2 linked regions of the Prochlorococcus marinus XMU1402 genome follow. The protein of the gene in region 1 interacts with the protein of each later gene in a pairwise test. Links are inferred from orthologs where the notes say so. Each region holds a gene or a part of one and is shown in the gene's direction. Other genes may lie near its edges. The genes, in order: gyrA and gyrB.

Region 1 (10,592 bases):
GAGCCTCTTCTATGTGGAATTGTTTTAGGTTTAGTTCCAATAACTCTTCTTGGATTATTCGTAAGTGCATGGAATCAATACAGAAGAGGTTCAGGGATGTTGGACATTGATTAAAAATGTTAATCTTGACTGCCCATAATTTCTTACATCTATAGTTTCCCACAAAGTACTTTTTTTAATAAATAGATTTTGAGAATGTTCACAAATAACTGTTGAATCTTTTTTTAAAAGATTACAATTAAATAATTGATTTAAAACTAATTCATGGAAATCCACATCGTATGGAGGATCTAGATAAACAAAATCGAATTTTAATTTATTTAAATCCATATTTCTAGTTGATAAGTTTCTCTCATAATCAGGTTTTGTCCATTTCAAAACGTCTTTACAAATAACTTCGATATCATTTTTCCTATTCCCTATATTCTCCAACGAGAGTAAATTTTCTAAACAAATTTTTGAGTTGATTTTGTTTTTTTCAATTGCAATGATTTTTCTTGCCCCGTGATTATAAGCTTCACAAGATATAGCACCTGTTCCACTAAATAAATCTAACCAGTTACTATTTTCAACTCTTTTGTTCAATATATTAAATATGGCCTCTCTCACTCTCAAAGTTGTAGGTCTAGTATAAGAATTATTTGGACTTTGTAGTTTTTTACCGCCTATTAATCTTAAGTTAGTTTTCATCCCTAAGAATCTGTTATTGAATATTACTCAGCCATCTTCTCAAAAGTTTTTCTCCGGTTTTCCCAGATTTTTCCGGATGAAATTGACAGGCCAATAAATTTTCATTTTCAATCATTGCAGTTAATTTTTCAGAGCCATAATCAACCTGAGCTGCAATAATATTTAAGTTATCTGGGATTGCATGATAGGAATGTACAAAATAGACCCAATTATTTAATTCTTCAAACCCAAATAAAGTATTTTTCTTGGTAGGTAAAAGTTGGCACCAACCCATGTGTGGGATTCTTTGGTTACTAATATTTGGTATTTTTTGTATTTTTCCTTTTAAAATTCCCAGCCCTTCAACTTTTCCTTCATCACTAGATTCAAAAAGGAGTTGGAGACCTAAACATATACCAAAAAAGGATTTCCCACTTTTAATCCAATTTTTCAGATCAGTAACCAAATCAGTATTTATCAGATTATTCATCGCTGGATCAAATGCTCCAACTCCGGGAAGTATTATCGCCTTACAAAGCTTAGAATCATTAAAGTTTTTAATTAATATAATTTCTTCTCCAAGACTTTCTAGAGATTTAGTTACAGAATGAATATTACCCATTCCATAGTCTATTAGTCCAATTTTATGCAAAGCTTTTAAATTTATAAATGCTTAGTTAAAGTGCTCGAAAGAGTTGCTTTTGGCACAGCCCCAACAACGGTATCAACCTTTTGACCTCCTTTAAAGATCATTAATGTAGGAATACTTCTTATTCCGTATTGACTGGCTACATTTGGATTTTCATCTGTATTTAATTTAAAAACTTTAATTTTCCCTTCAAAGTCTTTTGAGATTTCTTCTACAACCGGAGCGACCATCCTACATGGACCGCACCATGGTGCCCAAAAATCAACCAATACTGGTAGATCACTTTGCAGTACATCCTTGTCAAATGAAGAATCAGTTACGGCTGGAGCTGATGACATAATTTAAGTATTCCTTTTTGAAAATTTAGCAGGCAATTCTTTTAAGTGATGATTTCATTACAGATTAAATAATATAAGTAACAAAATATCTAAAAAAGCCCGATTAATCGGGCGATTTAGTGTGTGAGGAGTATGGGGTTTCCCCCATTATTTCATAATAACTCCTAATTAGAAAATTTTTCAAATTAATACTTAATTCACTAAGGATTTATAATTTTGCTCTAAGTGAACTACTTACCCATCCCGAGCTGCTGAGCTTTTTGATAAACCTTACCTTCTGTAAGAAGTGATGGTGCGATAACTATTTCAACTTCTTGCATTTCTTTAATATTTTTTGCCCCAAGAGTACTCATTGAGGTTCTTATGGCTCCTAATAAGTTATGTGTCCCATCATCAAGTAAGGCAGGACCTTTAATAATTCTTTCTAAGGATCCGGTAGAACCAACTTCAATTCTTGTGCCCCTTGGCAATATTGGACTTGGAGTAGCCATGCCCCAGTGAAATCCTTTACCTGGAGCGTTTGAGGATTTAGCTATTGGAGATCCAATCATTACAGCATCTGCTCCACATGCCAAACATTTACAGATATCTCCACCAGTAACAATTCCTCCATCACCAATAATAGGAATATAATGACCACTTTCTTTAAAGTAATCATTTCTTGCCGCACTACAATCAGCAATTGCAGTTGCTTGAGGGATTCCAATTCCCAATACTCCTCTTGATGTACATGCCGCTCCAGGTCCTATTCCAACCATCAATCCTGCAACTCCAGCATCCATGAGAAGTTTTGCAACTTCGTAAGTGACACAATTACCAGCTACAACTGGGACATTCATAGATTGACAGAGATCTTTAATATTTAAAGTTTCCTTACCATCCATACCAAGATGTTCAGTCGAAACAACTGTTCCTTGAAGAAAAAATAAATCTATTTTGGAATTATTAAGTGTTTCTTTAAATTTAATGGCAGCTTGAGGAGTTCCACTAAAAGCTGCTATACCTCCTCTTTCTTTCACCTCATTTATTCTTTGTACAATCAATTCCTGCTTGACCGGTTCACTGTATATTTTCTGCATTAATGGAACAAAATCATTCTTCCCGACTGATGCTATTTGGTTTAATATTTCATCAGAGTTTTCATATCGTGTTTGTATGCCCTCCATATTTATAACCCCTAGGGAACCTAATTTTGTGAGCTCTACAGCTGTATTGACATCGACAACACTATCCATGGCACTAGCAACGATCGGAACTTCTCTTTTGAAATCACCTATTGACCAAGAAGGATCAGTTAAATCGTAATCAAGTGTTCTATTACCCGGGACTAAAGCTATTTCATCGATGCCATAAGCACGCCTGACTTTTTTATTTAAACCAAGTTCAATATTCACGGTAATTTTCTCTTATTTTGAATAAATTAACAACTAAAGGGGTAATAAGCCAAGGTTTATTCAAAAACAACAGGTTTTATTTTGATTTGTGTGTAAATGTGAGTATTTGGGAATTAAATAAATCTTTTTTTTTATTCATTATGACAATCAGCGATTATCATTAAAGAAAGGATTTTTATATGTCTGATATTTTAGATTCCGATAACTCAGGATTAAGTGAAGATAATGATCGAATTATTCAGACTGACTTAAGAAATGAGATGTCTCGCTCTTATTTAGAGTATGCAATGAGCGTCATCGTTGGTCGTGCTCTTCCAGATGCCAGAGATGGATTAAAACCTGTTCATAGAAGAATTCTTTATGCAATGTATGAACTTGGTTTGACTAGCGGTAGACCATACAGAAAATGTGCAAGAGTTGTTGGAGAAGTACTTGGTAAATACCATCCGCATGGAGATACAGCAGTTTATGATGCTCTAGTCAGGATGGCTCAGGATTTCTCTATGAGGATGCCACTAATAGATGGTCATGGAAACTTTGGTTCTGTAGATAACGACCCGCCAGCAGCAATGAGATATACAGAATCTCGTTTAAAGTCTCTTACAGATGAAAGTTTGCTAGAGGATATTGAATCTGAAACTGTTGATTTCGCCGATAATTTTGACGGTTCTCAACAGGAGCCAACAGTTTTACCGGCCAGAATCCCTCAACTACTTCTAAATGGATCATCGGGAATAGCAGTAGGAATGGCAACTAATATTCCACCTCATAACTTAGGAGAATTAATTAATGGTCTTAAATCAATAATTAAAAATCCATCAATTGAAGATAGAGAACTTTTTGAAATAATTAAGGGTCCTGATTTTCCCACTGGTGGTCAAATATTAGGCAAAGATGGGATAAGAGAAACTTTCAAGACAGGGAGGGGTTCAATAACTATGAGAGGTGTAGCAAATATTGAGCAAATTAAATCCACTGGTAGGGCAGAGAAAGATGCAGTAATAATTACAGAGCTTCCGTTTCAAACTAATAAAGCTGCATTGATCGAAAGAATTGCAGACTTGGTTAACGAAAAAAAATTAGAAGGTATTTCTGATATTAGAGATGAAAGTGATCGAGATGGAATGAGAATTGTTATTGAACTAAAAAGAGATGCCTATCCACAAGTAGTTCTAAATAATTTGTTCAAGTTAACCCCTCTTCAAAATAACTTTAGTGCAAATATTCTAGCTTTAGTGAAAGGAGAGCCTACAACACTTTCACTAAGAAAAATGTTAGATGTTTTTTTAGACTTCAGAGTGGAAACAATAAGGCGAAGAACGGGATTTTTATTAAAAAAGGCGGAAGAAAGAGATCACATCGTAAAAGGTCTTTTGTTAGCATTGGAGGTTATGGATGAAATTATCAATCTAATAAGATCAGCAAAAGATACAGTTTCAGCAAGAGAAAAATTACAAACTGATCATGAGTTATCTTCCACACAGGCAGAAGCAATCTTACAAATGCAATTAAGAAGATTAACAGCCCTAGAAGCAGATAAAATTAAAGGGGAACATGATGAATTAACCAGAAAAATTAACGAATATCAGCAAATATTGAATAGTAAAGAGAGAATTTTTGAAATTATTCTTGAAGAACTTAATAAAATCGATGAGAGATTTTCCTCTCCAAGAAAAACAGAAATACTCGATTTAGGCGGTGGTCTAGATGATATTGATCTTATCGCTAATGACAGATCAGTAGTTTTATTAACTGAAGCAGGTTATTTAAAAAGAATGCCTGTTAATGAATTCGAATCTACAAGTCGTGGGTCAAGAGGTAAAGCTGGAACAAAGAAACAAGAAGATGATGAAGTGAAATTATTTATAAGCTGTAACGATCATGATACTCTTTTGCTTTTTAGTGATAGAGGAGTATCTTATGCTCTTCCAGCATATAGAGTTCCCATGAGTAGCAGAACCGCCAAAGGTACACCATCTGTTCAACTTCTACCAATACCAAGAGAAGAAAAGATAACTTCACTTGTCGCAGTAGATTCTTTTGATAACGATTGTTATCTATTGATGCTAACGAAGGCTGGATTTATAAAAAGAACTTCACTTTCTGCTTTCTCAAAAATCAGATCAAATGGATTAATAGCTATAAATCTCGAGGATGGGGACGCTTTGACTTGGGTTAGATTATCAAAAGAAGGCGATAGTGTTTTGATTGGATCAAGAACAGGAATGGCGATTCATTTCAGATTAGATTTTAATGAATTAAGGCCACTTGGCAGGACAGCAAGAGGGGTTAAATCAATGAACTTGAGAGAAGGAGACAATCTAGTTTCTATGGATGTTTTAACATCTAACTTGGTTGATCAATTGGCTAAAATTGATGATCTCACAGAAGATCTTGATGATAATGTTGAGGGAAACTTCTCAGATGGTCCATGGGTATTAATAGCCAGTTCATTTGGACTAGGGAAGAGAGTACCTGTAGCTCAGTTTAGATTACAAAAAAGAGCAGGCATGGGTTTGAGAGCAATAAAATTTAGAATTAAAGATGATCAGCTTGTTTGTTTAAAGGTCCTTGGCGAGGGAGAAGAATTACTACTTGTGACCGAAAAAGGAGTAATAGTAAGAACAAACGCAGATAAAATCTCTCAGCAATCTAGGGCAGCTACAGGAGTAAAATTACAAAGATTAGACGACGGTGATCATTTATCTGAAGTGGTATTGGTACCCCATGAACAAATAGAGGGAAAAGACCAACCTAGCTCAGTTGAACAAAATTAAAGGCCTTATGGTTAGCTAAATAATATGGAAATACTTGATATTTTAATTTTAGGTTCAGGTCCTGCAGCATTATGTTTAGCTTCAGAATTAGCCAAGCAGGATCTTAATATTAAGGGAATATCAACAAAATCTCCAAATGAAAAATGGGAGAATACCTATGGTATCTGGGCATCTGAATTAGAAGAATTAGGATTAGAGTCTTTGTTATCTCATCGGTGGTGTGAAACAGTTAGTTTTTTTGGGGATGGGGAAAATAAAAAAGGGGATACTCCGACAAAACACAACTATGATTATGGTTTAATAAATCAAGAAGCCTTTCAAAATGAGCTTTTAAAAAAATGTAAAGGGATTGAATGGTTGAATGAAACAGCAAAAGACATTAAAGAAAAAAATAAACTATCTGAGGTAATTTGTTTTTCAGGCCTCAAAATAAAGGCGAGATTAGTTATTGACGCAAGTGGTCATAAAAGTAACTTTGTAAAAAGACCAGTTCAAAATGAAATTGCTCAACAAGCTGCTTACGGAATTGTAGGTAAATTTACATCACCACCTGTTAATAAAGAACAATTTGTTCTAATGGATTTTCGTCCAAATCATTTAAACAATGAAGAAAAGTTATCATCCCCTTCCTTTCTTTATGCAATGGACCTTGGCAACGAGACTTTTTTTGTTGAAGAAACTTCATTGGCTAGTTATCCAGCATTATCTCAAGAAAATCTTAAAAAAAGACTTTATAAAAGACTTAATAGTAAAGGTGTCGAGGTAAGTGAAATTTTTCATGAAGAGAATTGCCTTTTCCCTATGAATTTACCCCTCCCATTTAAAAAACAATTTGTTCTTGGTTTTGGAGGATCTGCAAGTATGGTTCATCCTGCGTCAGGATACATGGTTGGATCTTTATTAAGAAGGGCTCCACTCCTTGCACAAAAATTAGCAATCTTTTTAAAAGAACCTAATCTAAGCTCTCTGGAACTCGCAACAAAAGGCTGGGAAATCCTATGGCCTTATGAGTTAACACAAAGGCATAAACTTTACCAATACGGCCTAAGAAGATTGATGAGTTTTGACGAAAGTAGATTAAGAAGCTTTTTCTCAAATTTCTTTAGATTATCAACCAATGAATGGGTAGGTTTTCTTACTAATACACTTCCACTTCCAAAACTAATTTACGTAATGAGTAAGATGTTTATAAATTCCCCTCTAAAAGTAAAATTAGGAATGCTCAAGTTAAATTAGTATATTTATTTTCGCCAATCATCAATATTAATTTTTTGGAAAACTTTATCCTCTTCCTCAATATCTTCAAGAAATTTTAAATTAATATTGGAATGATTTCTAATCATTTCAACCAATTTCCAGAACCTGAATAAGTGCCTTTCTATTCTCTCTTTTGCGAGCTCAGTTGTGGTTCCAGCTCTTAGAATAAAACTCCAATCTGAAGACTGAGAAAGAAGTAGTTCTCTCGCAGCTTGATTGAAGAGTCTTTGAGATAAATCATTATTAAAATTTCCCAGGCACAAATCTACAAATGTTGAGCCTGCCTTTGTGATTTCTGGAACGATCCATGCATTTGCATCATTAATCCAGTAATTATGGTAACCACCTTGCCCCCAGCTTGATGGCGATGGATCACAAATCTGAAGATTCGGTTTTTGCATTAAGAATTCTTTTAAATTTGTAAGCTTAATTGAATATTTACTAGAGTTCTTTAGTATATTTTCAATAAAAAAAGGTCCCTCATACCACCAATGACCAAATAACTCTGCATCAAATGGAGCTACCAATAAAGGCTTAAAGGAGGAGGATAAAGTCAATTTCTCTAATTGTTTGGATCTCGCTAGAAGATAGGCATCAGCATGTTCTGCCGCCTTATTTTTGGCTTCATTTTCAAGGTAAAACTCTTTTTCCCCTAAAGAAATGTTTTCATCTGTAATCTTATGAAACTTTAAACCCAAAGGTCTTTTTGTTGAAATGCCCTTCTTTTGGAGCTTTAAGACAGGTAATTCCCACCCCAAATCTTTATGAAATTCCCTATATACTTTGTCGCCAGGGAACCCATCCTTAGCAGACCAAACGGGCAAGGTTGACTCACTATCTCTCCCGAAAAATGCCACTCCTTTTTTCGAACATATTGGAGCATATACACCATACCTAGGCCTTGGTGCGGAGTTTAAAATCCCGTGTCCGTCTAAGATTGTATATCTAATTCCAGAATTAAATAGCAGTTCATCTAAACCCTCATAATATGCGCATTCAGGTAACCAAATACCTAAGGGCTTTGTTTTAAAAATATTTTCATGGTTCCTAATGGCTGTATTGATTTGTCCTATTACAGTTTCAGGGTTCTCCCTTAAAATTGGAAGATATCCATGAGTAGCAGCACAAGTAAGAATATCCAAATTTCCAGAGTTATTTAAAACCCTGAACTTCTCAATTAAATTTCCAGAACAATTTTGCCAGTATGAGAATTTATCATTAAGGTTTTTGAATAAAAAAGCAGATGCATTTTTTTCTTCTAGTGGCAGTTCGTTTAGGAAATCGTTCCTTGTTTTAATCCAGCTTGGGAAAGTCTCTTGAATTTTTTTATTATTTAGAAGTGATAATAATGTTGGAGACAAACTAATAGTAAGTTTTGTATTTTCAGGGTTTTCATTTTTGGAAGATTCTATTGATTGAAGTAGTGGTATATAACATTCGAGAATCGCCTGAAATAACCAATCCTCTTCTAAAGAGTTTTTTTCATTTTTCCTGACATAAGGTAAATGAGCATGTAAAACTATCGCTAACTGACCTAGAACATTTTTTTGGGGGTAACGCCCATTCATACTTTTTATAATTTATGCCTGAAATTCTATAAAAAACCAAAATAACCTTTAAAAAAGGAAGCTTTGATCATAAAAGAATACTTTAAAAATTTAAGTATTTTATTTTTTTTTTCAGAATTTTAACCAATTTTATTTAAGTTATAAAGTTTCAGCAAATTATTATTGAACTAAAGCTAGTCAATTTTTTTTAATTAGCTTAATATAAGTTTAGTTCATCCTTCTGATGTCAAAAGATCCTGGAAGAATTTTGATATTTGATACAACTCTTCGAGATGGAGAGCAATCTCCTGGTGCCAGTTTAAATCTCGAAGAAAAACTTGCTATTGCCCATCAATTAGCAAGATTAGGAGTAGATGTTATTGAAGCTGGATTCCCTTTTGCAAGTCCAGGAGATTTTAAAGCTGTTAATAAAATTGCTAATTCAGTCGGGAAAGAAAATGGCCCTATAATATGCGGTTTAGCTAGAGCGTCTAAAGGAGATATAAAAGCATGTTACGAAGCAGTAAGTCCAGCCCCAAAAAAAAGAATACATACTTTTATTGCAACAAGTGATATTCATCTTAAACATAAACTTAAAAAATCCAGAAAAGATGTCCTTCAAATAGTTCCAGAAATGGTTAATTATGCAAAATCATTAGTAGATGATATTGAGTTTTCTTGTGAAGATGCCTCAAGGAGTGATCCTGACTTTTTATACGAAGTTATTCAACTAGCAATTTCCGCAGGAGCAACAACAATAAATATCCCTGACACTGTTGGATTTACAACTCCTAGTGAATTTGGCAAATTGATTGCAGATATAAATAAAAATGTTCCGAATATTCAAGAGGCAGTAATCTCGGTTCACGGTCATAATGATTTAGGTTTAGCAGTTGCCAATTTTCTAGAGGCAGTAAAAAATGGGGCGAGACAATTAGAGTGTACGATAAATGGAATTGGAGAAAGAGCAGGGAATGCTTCTCTAGAAGAATTGGTAATGGCATTGCATGTTAGGAAAAGTTTTTTTAATAGTTTTTTCAAAAGAAATCCAGATTCACCAACACCTCTTACAGCTATAAGAACAGAAGAAATCACAAAAACCTCTAGGCTTGTTTCCAACCTAACTGGAATGACGGTTCAACCTAATAAAGCAATTGTTGGAGCCAATGCTTTTGCGCATGAGTCAGGCATTCATCAGGATGGAGTCTTAAAAAACAGACTAACTTACGAAATTATCGACGCAAAAACTGTTGGCTTGAGTGACAACAAAATATCTTTGGGAAAACTTAGTGGAAGAAGTGCTGTAAGAGCAAGATTAGAAGAGATGGGATATGACTTGAGCCGGGAAGATTTAAATGATGCTTTTGCTCGTTTTAAGGAATTAGCTGATAGGAAAAGAGAAATTACAGATAGAGACTTAGAAGCAATTGTTAGTGAACAAGTGCAGCTTCCTGAAGCTAAATTTCAATTAAGTCTTGTACAAGTAAGTTGCGGTAACGCATCTAAACCTACAGCCACTATTTCACTTTTAAACACTGAAGATAATACTGAGGATACTGCTGTATCAATAGGCACTGGACCCGTTGATGCAGTATGCGAAGCCTTAAATAAATTAGCTAAAGTTCCTAATGAATTAATTGAATTTTCTGTAAAGTCTGTAACAGAAGGAATTGATGCTTTGGGCGAAGTAACAATAAGAATAAGAAAGGATAACAAGATATATTCTGGTCATTCCGCAGATACGGACGTTGTTGTTGCAGCAGCAAATGCATATGTTAATGCTTTAAATAGACTTGTATTTTCTGAGAAAAAAAATTCAATTCACCCACAATTTGACAATTTAGAAAATTCTGAAAAAGCATTTCTATCTAATCCTGCAAACTAAATTATTTCTTTGGATTATTAAGTAGCTTTTAAAAATAGTCTCGTGATATTGTAGATTAATCTCATAGTTAAAGCAG
Region 2 (10,435 bases), on another replicon or contig:
ATAAAAACATATTTTTTGTTCTTTGATAAATTCTTTTTTTTAAATCATCTCTATCTAATCCAAGTTCTAGTATCTTCCAATTGGGCGGTTTTTGTAATTTTTGATTTGACAAAGGTTTTCCTGTTACGTAAAAAACTTCTAAAGCTCTTATTGTTCTAATGCGATCAGCAAAATTGATTTTATTTGTAGATATTGGATCACAATTTTTCAAAAGCTCCCAACATTTTTGCTGACCAAGTTCTTCTAACTGTTTTCTTAAATTTTTTTGCGGAGGGACATCTGGTACAAAAAACCCTTTTGTTATTGAGTTCATATATAAACCACTTCCTCCAACAAGAAAAGGTAAATGATTTTTTTGGATTTCACTTTTGATTGATTTTTCAGCAATTTCTTGAAATTGTTTTACATTTATTGGATGGATAGGTTCTTCAATATCTATTAGAAAATGTTTTATTTGTTTTTGTTGAATCTCAGATGGCTTTGCTGTCCCAATATCCATAGACTTATAAATTTGTCTAGAATCTATATTATGTATACGAGTTTTAAAGTAATCAGCAATTTCTATAGCTAATTCTGTTTTACCACTTGCTGTGGGTCCAATTAAAACAATTACACATGGTGGATAAGAAGACATATTAGGTTCTGAAGAAAAATCTACTAATTATTTAATGAAAGAGATTAAAATTTTCATAGACTTCGAGCCTTTCTCTTATTGCAGTGGTAAATTTAATGAAAGACCTTTTAAAAATAACAATTTTTAAAAATTTAATTTTTTTTATATTAAATGAGCGAGGACAAAAGATCTAATAAAATCTCAGATGATTATGGTGCAGATCAGATTCAGGTTTTAGAAGGATTAGAACCGGTTCGTAAACGTCCTGGGATGTATATAGGTTCTACAGGTCCTAGAGGCTTACATCATCTTGTATATGAAGTCGTTGATAATTCAGTTGATGAAGCACTTGCAGGACACTGTGATCATATAGAAATAGTGCTTCGCGCAGATGGATCAGCTTTAATTTCAGATAATGGACGAGGCATCCCAACAGATGTTCATCCAAGGACGGGAAAAAGTGCTTTGGAAACTGTACTGACTGTTCTTCATGCAGGAGGAAAATTTGGGAGTGGCGGTTATAAAGTTTCTGGTGGTTTGCATGGAGTAGGAATATCTGTAGTTAATGCTTTAAGTGAATGGGTTAATGTAACTGTCTTTAGGGATGGTAGTGAGTTTAATCAACGCTTTGAAAAAGGTTTATCTCAGGGCGAATTGCAATCTAAAAAGCAGTCCATAAAGCCTTTTAAAAAAGGAACCACTATTTGTTTTAAACCCGATAAAACAATTTTTTCTGGAGGCATCGAATTTGAATATAATCTTCTTTCATCTAGGTTAAGAGAACTAGCTTATCTAAATGGGGGCGTAAAAATTGTTTTTAGAGATGAGCGTAATCAATTGTCTGATGGTTCTTTCAAAGAAGAAATTTATTTATATCAAGGAGGTATTAAAGAATATGTTCAATACATGAATAAAGAAAAGGATTCTATTCATCCTGAGATAATTTATGTTGACTCACAGAAAGAAAATGTTTATGTAGAAGCAGCTTTGCAATGGTGTTCAGATGTTTATTCAGATAATATTTTAGGCTTTGCCAATAATATTAGAACTATTGATGGGGGTACTCATATTGAAGGATTAAAAACAGTTTTGACAAGAACATTCAATAATCTTGCAAAAAAAAGAGGTAAAAGAAAAGATATTGAAAAAAATTTGGCTGGCGAAAATATTAGAGAGGGATTGACTGTAGTTTTATCAGTTAAAGTTCCTGATCCTGAATTTGAAGGACAAACGAAAACAAAATTGGGGAATACTGAAGTAAGAGGAATTGTTGATTCTCTAATTGGAGAAGCTCTTACAAAATATATGGAATTCAATCCTGGAATTTTAGATTTGATCCTTGAAAAGGCAATTCAATCATTTAATGCAGCAGAAGCTGCAAGAAGGGCTAGGGAATTGGTCAGAAGAAAAAGTGTTCTTGAAAGTTCAACTTTGCCTGGTAAATTAGCAGATTGCAGCTCTAGAGATCCTTCAGAATCAGAAATTTATATTGTTGAGGGAGATTCTGCGGGAGGTTCCGCCAAGCAAGGAAGAGATAGAAATTTTCAGGCTATTTTGCCTCTAAGGGGTAAAATTCTTAATATCGAAAAAACTGATGATACTAAAATATATAAAAATACAGAAATTCAGTCACTAATAACAGCTCTTGGATTAGGAATTAAAGGAGAGGAATTTGATGTTAACTCTTTGAGATATCACAGAGTTGTAATTATGACGGATGCTGATGTTGACGGTGCGCATATAAGAACTTTATTATTAACATTTTTTTATAGGTATCAAAGAGAACTTGTTGAAAATGGTTTTATATACATTGCTTGTCCTCCCCTTTATAAAGTTGAAAGAGGTAAGAATCATAAATATTGCTATAACGAGAATCAATTGAAAGACATAATTGCAGATTTTGGAGAAAATGCAAATTATAATATCCAAAGATTTAAGGGATTAGGAGAGATGATGCCAAAACAATTATGGGATACAACTATGAATCCTCAAACTAGGATGATGAAAAGGGTTGAAATTGAAGACGCACTTGAAGCTGACAGAATATTTAATATATTAATGGGAGATAAAGTTGCACCAAGAAGAGAATTTATTGAAACTCATAGTAGTAACCTAGATTTGGCAACTTTAGATATATGATTAATAATCTTCTGAAGAATTTTTGCTTAATTATTTTTGCATTAATTGCGCCGATTACGTTACCGGCTGGTGGAATTCAAAAAAGTTTAAGCCAAAATAAGTTTTCTCATAATACAAATGAAATAATATTGAGTTCCAATACCTTTCTCTATTCTTCTCCTGAAATTCATGCTAATGAATTATTAGTTCTTGATATAGGTACAACTTTGTCAATTTTGCGAAATTGGAAAGTCAGCGAAAGCGAAACTTGGGTTAGGGTTGAATTGGCTTCTAATAAATTTCTAGACAATCCTAATAAGATTTTAAAAGGCTGGATAAAAATGTAAATTTTGGATGTTTATTCAATAGCTATTATTTTAATTGGCAGCACTTTTGGATTAATACTAAGAATATTTATAAAAAATAATTTTAAGATAAATATAGGTTTTGCTATTCAGAGTAATACTATCGTCAACTTTGTTGCTTCATTTTTTTTGGGAATTTTAGTAGCCCTAAATTTTATTGATAATGAAATATTATTTTTATTGTATACAGGTTTTTTAGGGTGTCTTAGTACATTTTCTTCCTTCATAAAGCAACTATTTAATTTATTTAAAAAAAGGAAATTCTTCAAATTATTTTTTCACTATATTGAAGTAATATTTTTTTCTTTTATGTTTTTTTATTTAGGTTTTTATTTGATTAAATTATTTTAAAGTGAAAATAAAAAATTTTTTTTATATTCTAATTGCTTGTTATCTAGCAACTTTTTTAAGATTATTTGTAGAAAATAACTTTATTATTTCAATAATTGGATCATTTTTCGTTGGTTGTATTATCAGTAAAAAATTAAGTTACACAAGCGAAAAAATTTTATTAAGTGGTTTTTTTTCTTGCTTCACATCGTTTAGTGGATTTATATATTTTTTGTACCCAATTCTTAATCAAGGAGATTGGCTTAAATTTATAATTTTTTTAAATTTGATCATTTTCATAAATCTATTCACGATGTATTTCGGGTTCTGGATCAGTAGAAAAATTAATTAGATTTCATATAATAGTGATGTCACTTTGAAAGGGAATTATATTTATGAATGAAAATAATCATGAAACGGTTACATCTTTATCTTCAGATTTAAGTACTCGAGAAAATATTACTATTCAACTTGAAGATTTGCTCGTCGCAGGAAATTATGATGAGGCAAAGTTACTTCTAGAACCATCTCAACCTGTAGATATCGCAGATGCTATTGGAAGTCTTCCATTAATATTGCAGGCTTTAGCATTTCGTTTGTTAAAGAAAAATGAGGCAATTGAGGTTTATGAATATTTAGATCCAATAGTTCAACAAACTTTATTAGATAGACTTCGTTCAGGAGAAGTTTTAGAAATAGTTGAGAAAATGTCCCCTGATGATAGGGTTCAACTCTTTGATGAATTACCTGCAAAAGTTGTACGAAAATTTTTGTCCGCTTTAAGTCCCGGCGAAAGGAAAGTAACAGCTGAATTACTTGGGTATGAGCCTGAAACTGCTGGAAGGTTAATGACAACTGAATTCATAGACCTTAAAGAAATGCAAACAGCGGCAGAGGCCCTTGCTTTAGTCAGAAAAAGAGCTCCATTTACAGAAACAATTTATAGCTTATATGTTACGGATAAAGAAAGGCATTTAACGGGTATTCTTTCTTTGAGAGATCTTGTCACTGCTGAACCCTCTAAGCCAATTGGAGATGTTATGACCAGAGATGTGGTTAATATTTCTACTAATACGAATCAAGAAGAGGTCGCAAGAGCAATTCAAAGATATGATTTTTTAGCTTTACCAGTTGTTGATAAAGAAAAAAGACTTGTTGGAATTGTAACTGTAGATGATTTAATTGATGTTATTGAGCAAGAAGCAACAAGAGATATTTATGCAGCAGGAGCGGTTCAACCTGGTGATGAAGATGATTATTTTCAAAGTGGATTGTTTACGATAGCTCGTCGAAGAATTTTATGGTTATTAATTTTGGTTTTTGCAAATGGTTTGACAACAAAAGTTATTGCTATGAATGATCAAATATTGAAAGAAATAGTTTTATTAGCTGCATTTATCCCTCTACTTATAGGAACTGGAGGAAATGTTGGTGCTCAAAGTTCAACTGTTGTCATTAGAGGTTTAAGTACTCAAAAATTGAAGTCTCTTGGAGCCATTAAGGCAGTGGTTAAAGAGGCAATAACAGGAGCTCTTTTGGGGATATTGATGATGTTAGTGGTATTCCCTTTCGCTTGGTGGCAAGGAGAAGGTCCCTTAATAGCTTCTGCGGTAGGGATAAGCTTAATATCAATAACGACTTTAGCTGCTACAACCGGCGCTATTCTCCCTTTACTTTTTGACAAGATGAAATTAGATCCAGCCCTAATGTCCTCTCCGTTCATAACAACTGTTACTGATATTGCAGGTGTATTTATTTATCTAAGTACTGCAAAATGGTTGTTAAACTCTTAATTAACCCTAATCAACTAGGTATAAATTCTCATTTTTGTAAAATTGTGGATTTTTTTGTTTAACTTTACATTTCTTAATGGTATTGTTTACAAAACAACATTTAGCTTTCATGTCTTCTGAAACATTAAGTGAGAATAAATTAGCGACAATATCAAGTCTAAAAGCTAGTAACGATGTCGATCTTGTTAGATCTTATTTGAGAGATATAGGTAGAGTTCCTTTACTATCTCACGAGCAAGAAATCACTCTTGGTAGGCAGGTCCAAGAATATATGCAAGTCGAAAGGGCAGAATTGGAAATTATTGAATTAACAGGAGATAAGCCAAGTATTGAAGAATTGTCAATCAAACTAAATATGTCTACTTCCATCATCAAAAAAAGATTAAGAGCTGGACAGAGAGCTAAAGAAAGAATGGTTGCCGCAAATCTAAGGCTGGTCGTAAGTGTTGCAAAAAAATATACTAAAAGAAATATGGAGTTATTAGATTTAATACAAGAGGGAACTATTGGATTGGTAAGAGGAGTTGAAAAATTTGATCCAGCCAGAGGTTATAAGTTTTCAACATATGCATACTGGTGGATTAGGCAAGGTATCACTAGAGCAATCGCTGAAAAAAGTAGGGCAATAAGACTTCCAATTCATATAACTGAAATGCTAAATAAGTTGAAAAAAGGTCAAAGGGAGTTGAGTCAAGAAATGTCTAGAACTCCAACAGTTAGTGAACTTGCGAAATACGTAGAGCTTCCTGAAGAAGACGTTAAAGATTTAATGTGCAAAGCTGGACAGCCAGTAAGTCTAGAAACAAAAGTTGGTGATGGTGAGGATACTGTTCTACTAGATTTATTAGCAGGTGGTGAGGATTTACCCGATGAACAAATAGAAATGGATTGTATGAGAGGTGATCTTCATTCTCTTTTACATCAATTACCTGATCTGCAATGTAGAGTTTTAAGGATGAGATATGGTATGGATGGTGATGAGCCAATGTCTCTTACAGGTATAGGAAGGGTATTGGGGATAAGCAGAGATCGTGTAAGAAATCTAGAAAGAGATGGACTACGAGGTTTGAGAAGGCTTAGTGATAACGTGGAAGCTTATTTTGTCTCTTGAAGGAAATCTAATATTAATTTATTTGTCTTTTCAGGTTCTTCATCATGAGGACAATGTCCAGCACCTTCAATAATGTCTAATCTTTTAATATTCCTAAATTCTTTCTTCCATTTTTTTGCTTCACTTAAAGATTCCCAGGGATCTTTTTCTCCCCAGATCAATTGGATTGGTTTGTGAATCTTATCGAACAGGTCTGTAGCAAGATAGTCATCAAATAAGTTAATAAAGCCACGAAATGCTTCTTTAGAGTTTGACCTCTTAGTCGGTTGATATAGTATTTCAATTAATTCATCATCGATATTTTTTCCTGAAGGGTAAGCTTGTTCAAGTATTTTCTTTATAACTTTTGGATTAGCAGCTCTTGTAAAAAGTGTATTACTAATTACTCTTTGTCTGACTATCGTTTTAAGAACGGGTCTCAGTAGATTCATTAAGATATTGCTTTTTTTTAAACGTTTATCATCCATAGTTCTTTGTGCACAATCAATCAAAATGACTCCCTTACATTTATCTTTGAGAATTTCAGCAGCTTTCAATGCAATAACACCACCAATTGAGTTTCCTACTAAGTAAACAGGAGATTTTATTACCTCTTCACAAAATGTTGATATCTGATTACCCCATAAATCAAATGAATATTTAATTGAGCTTGCTTTATAAGGTTCGTAATTTAATAAAGCACTTGGCTGACTGCTTTTTCCAAATCCTAATAAGTCAATTGCGTAGCAGTTAGAAAATTTACCAAGAAAATCTTGATTATGTCTCCAGTGGTTTTTTGATGCCCCAAATCCATGAACTAATAAAATTTTAATATCTTTTTCAGAAGTAGATTCTTTTGATAGAGACCATGAAATTTCCCAATTTTCCCATTTCCAAGTTTCAGATTTATTTAAAGACACAAATAATATTCTTTTAATTAAACTTTAATTCAAAAAAAAATTATTCGTTTTTAATAAATTATTCTAAGTTAAGAAAAAGCGCTAATTTTATGAAAAGGGAAAAGGTCATATGCATAGGAGAGGCTTTAATAGACAGAATTAGAAATAAATCAAATCAGGGATTTACAGATTTTTTGGGAGGTGCTCCGGCGAATGTTGCTTGTGCATTAAGAAAATTAAAAATAGATTCAACATTTATAGGAAGTTTGGGTAATGATGATTATGGAAAAAAATTTATTACTCAATTTAATGAATTAGACGTTAATTTAGATTTCTTGCAATTAGATAATGATTCAGCTACTCGCGTGGTTAATGTAGATAGAGATCAATTTGGAGATCGTTTTTTTTCAGGCTTTGAGCAAAGTCCTCATTCATGCTTTGCAGATGAAGTTCTAAGTAAGAAATTAATCGAAAAAGAAATTTTAAATTTGGATAAATCTTTTCTGGAAACAAAATATTTGGTTACAGGAACGATCTTATTATCATCTCCAAGATCAGCTGAGACTATTTTTTTTCTTCTTGAACAGGCTAAAAAATTGGGAGTCAAAGTAGTTATTGATTTGAATTGGAGAGAGGTCTTTTGGGATCATTCAAGTTTTTCATCAGAAATTAGTAAAGCGGCTAGAGTTAATTTAATCAAGAACTTTTTAAATCATGCAAATGTTTTAAAACTTGCTAAGGAGGAAGCAACTTTGTTCTTTGAGGATGAAAATCCCTTGCTAATTTCTCAACAATTGTCTAATAGGCCAGATGTAATAATAACTGATGGGAAAAACCCCGTTTCATGGTACATCAATAGATTCCAGGGAATTACCGAAAACCCAACTTCACAAAAAATTGTTGATACAACTGGGGCAGGCGATGCTTTTCTAGCTGGCTTAATTTCAAAATTAATTTCTTCTGGCTACCCTTCAAATAAACTAGAGGTTGAAGATTGCATTAAGTTCGCAGGTGTTTGTGGATTATTGACTTGTCTTGGTGAAGGCGCCATTGAGCAACAGCCCGATTATGAGAAGGTTAATAAATTTTTTGGATCTCTTATTTCGTAGTTTCTTCCATAATTTTTTGCGTAACTAATTTCTACTTTCCAGAAATTATCAATAACTGGTTCTATTAATTCTGGCCATTCAATTACTAAAATTGCCTGTTTTTGCATTGCCTCTTCTTCTTCTGAAAAAAAAACTTCTCTTGCTGAAGAAACATTTTCTAATCTGTATAAATCAAGGTGAATTAGTGGAATTTTTCCTGAGTTATAGTGATGCGATAAAGCAAATGTAGGGCTTGTAATTTCCTCAGAGATTGATAGGCCTTTAGCAATCCCTTGAACAAATGAAGTTTTTCCAGCTCCAATAGGACCCTGTAATAAAACAATCGATTGGGGATTTAATTTGTGTGAAATTTTTTTTCCTAAATTTAAAGTTTCTTCTAAATTCTCAACAAACACAAAATTACTCAAAAATCATTTATAGTTTAGTAGAAAAAGTATTTACAAGATATGGTTATCGCAAATTCACTTAAGACCTCTACACCTGATTACGTAATTGCTGATATCTCTTTATCAGATTTTGGTCGCAAAGAAATTAAAATTGCCGAAACAGAAATGCCAGGATTAATGGCGCTAAGAGATAAATATAAATCTGAAAAACCACTAAAAGGTGCAAAAATAGCTGGAAGCCTTCATATGACTATTCAGACAGCAGTATTAATAGAAACTCTTGTTGATCTTGGCGCAGAAGTGAAATGGGCTTCATGCAATATTTTTTCAACTCAAGATCATGCTGCTGCAGCTATCGCAGATCAAGGAATTTCTGTATATGCAAAAAAAGGTGAGACTCTCGATGAATATTGGCAGTATACTCACTACATTCTTGATTGGGGCTCCGACTCTCCGAATATGATTCTTGATGATGGGGGAGACGCAACTGGATTATTGATACTTGGTATTAAAGCAGAAAAAGACTTATCTGTTTTAAATAATCCTGGTAATGAAGAAGAAATTGCTTTATTCAAATCTATAAAATACAAGTTGGAAAATGATAGTAACTTTTATTCTAGAATTAAGAGTAATATTATTGGCGTCACTGAAGAAACTACAACTGGAGTTGCAAGACTTTATCAACTGCAAAAGCAAAATGCTCTACCTTTTCCTGCTATTAACGTTAATGATTCAGTAACTAAGAGCAAATTTGATAATCTATATGGCTGCCGAGAATCTTTAGTTGATAGCATAAAGCGTGCTACTGACGTGATGATTGCTGGGAAAGTTGCTTTAGTAATGGGTTTTGGTGACGTAGGTAAAGGCTCAGCCCAGTCTTTAAGAGGACTTGGTGCAATTGTAAAAGTTGCTGAAGTTGATCCAATTTGTGCTCTTCAAGCGGCAATGGAAGGTTTTAGCGTCGTTACATTGGACGATGTTGTGGAGGATATAGATATATTTGTTACGGCAACTGGGAACTATCAGGTAATAAAAAACGAGAATCTTGTCAAGATGAAAGATGAGGCCATAGTTTGTAATATTGGCCATTTCGATAATGAAATTGATGTGGCTTCATTGAAAGATTATCCATGGGAGAATATTAAGCCACAGGTTGATCACATAACTTTACCGAGTGGCAATAAAATAATCCTTTTAGCTGAAGGTAGATTAGTCAACTTAGGTTGTGCCACTGGACATCCAAGTTTTGTTATGAGTAATTCTTTTACTAATCAAGTCTTAGCTCAAATTGAACTTTTCAATAAATCCGAAGAATATTCTAAAGAGGTTTATGTTTTACCAAAACACTTAGATGAAATGGTAGCTAGATTACATCTTGATAAAATTGGTGCAAAATTAACAAAATTAACCAAAGAACAAGCTGATTATATTAATGTTTCTGTAGATGGACCTTATAAACCAGAGCTTTATAGATATTAAGTTTGAGCCTAATTTTTGTAAATTTTCTTACTTCAATCCCCGACTACATTAGCTTGGCTGTTGAAAAGAATTCAATAATTGCATACCTCACTATTTGTTTGGCTATGTTTTTAGAAAACATAATACCCCCAATACCTTCGGAAATTATTATGCCTTTGGGAGGTTTTTTCGTTTATCAACAAAAATTAAATTTTTATATTTTAGTTTTTTGTGGATTACTTGGTACTATTTTAGGGTCATTGCCTTGGTATTA

What was found.
Region 2: the proteins of gyrA (region 1) and gyrB interact in binary tests that used the Escherichia coli proteins (3 or more experiments, as listed by UniProt). The link is inferred for Prochlorococcus marinus XMU1402 from one-to-one orthologs.

Annotation. Positions count from the first base shown.
Region 1 is NZ_JAAORD010000001.1:995,098-1,005,689, forward strand. What follows is about bases 2,902-6,028. They hold gyrA (DNA gyrase subunit A), read left to right. Parts: upstream 2,902-3,229; coding sequence 3,230-5,827; downstream 5,828-6,028. Other genes in these bases: HA141_RS05800 (GuaB3 family IMP dehydrogenase-related protein), read right to left, coding at 2,902-3,050; crtL (lycopene beta cyclase), read left to right, coding at 5,852-6,028. Outside these bases: petG (cytochrome b6-f complex subunit V), read left to right, coding at 1-114; 16S rRNA (guanine(966)-N(2))-methyltransferase RsmD, read right to left, coding at 91-690; imidazole glycerol phosphate synthase subunit HisH, read right to left, coding at 704-1,321; trxA (thioredoxin), read right to left, coding at 1,333-1,656; more of HA141_RS05800, read right to left, coding at 1,887-2,901; more of crtL, read left to right, coding at 6,029-7,063; HA141_RS05815 (glycoside hydrolase family 57 protein), read right to left, coding at 7,069-8,652; HA141_RS05820 (2-isopropylmalate synthase), read left to right, coding at 8,876-10,516. UniProt on the Escherichia coli protein: A type II topoisomerase that negatively supercoils closed circular double-stranded (ds) DNA in an ATP-dependent manner to maintain chromosomes in an underwound state.
Region 2 is NZ_JAAORD010000002.1:527,469-537,903, reverse strand. What follows is about bases 299-3,268. They hold gyrB (DNA topoisomerase (ATP-hydrolyzing) subunit B), read left to right. Parts: upstream 299-784; coding sequence 785-2,752; downstream 2,753-3,268. Other genes in these bases: HA141_RS09175 (FluC/FEX family fluoride channel), read left to right, coding at 3,082-3,268; HA141_RS09180 (hypothetical protein), read left to right, coding at 2,749-3,078; miaA (tRNA (adenosine(37)-N6)-dimethylallyltransferase MiaA), read right to left, coding at 299-634. Also shown: more of miaA, read right to left, coding at 1-298; more of HA141_RS09175, read left to right, coding at 3,269-3,447; mgtE (magnesium transporter), read left to right, coding at 3,822-5,219; HA141_RS09165 (RpoD/SigA family RNA polymerase sigma factor), read left to right, coding at 5,329-6,330; HA141_RS09160 (alpha/beta fold hydrolase), read right to left, coding at 6,315-7,229; HA141_RS09155 (carbohydrate kinase family protein), read left to right, coding at 7,319-8,317; tRNA (adenosine(37)-N6)-threonylcarbamoyltransferase complex ATPase subunit type 1 TsaE, read right to left, coding at 8,275-8,712; ahcY (adenosylhomocysteinase), read left to right, coding at 8,764-10,182; HA141_RS09140 (DedA family protein), read left to right, coding at 10,185-10,435. UniProt on the Escherichia coli protein: DNA gyrase negatively supercoils closed circular double-stranded DNA in an ATP-dependent manner to maintain chromosomes in an underwound state.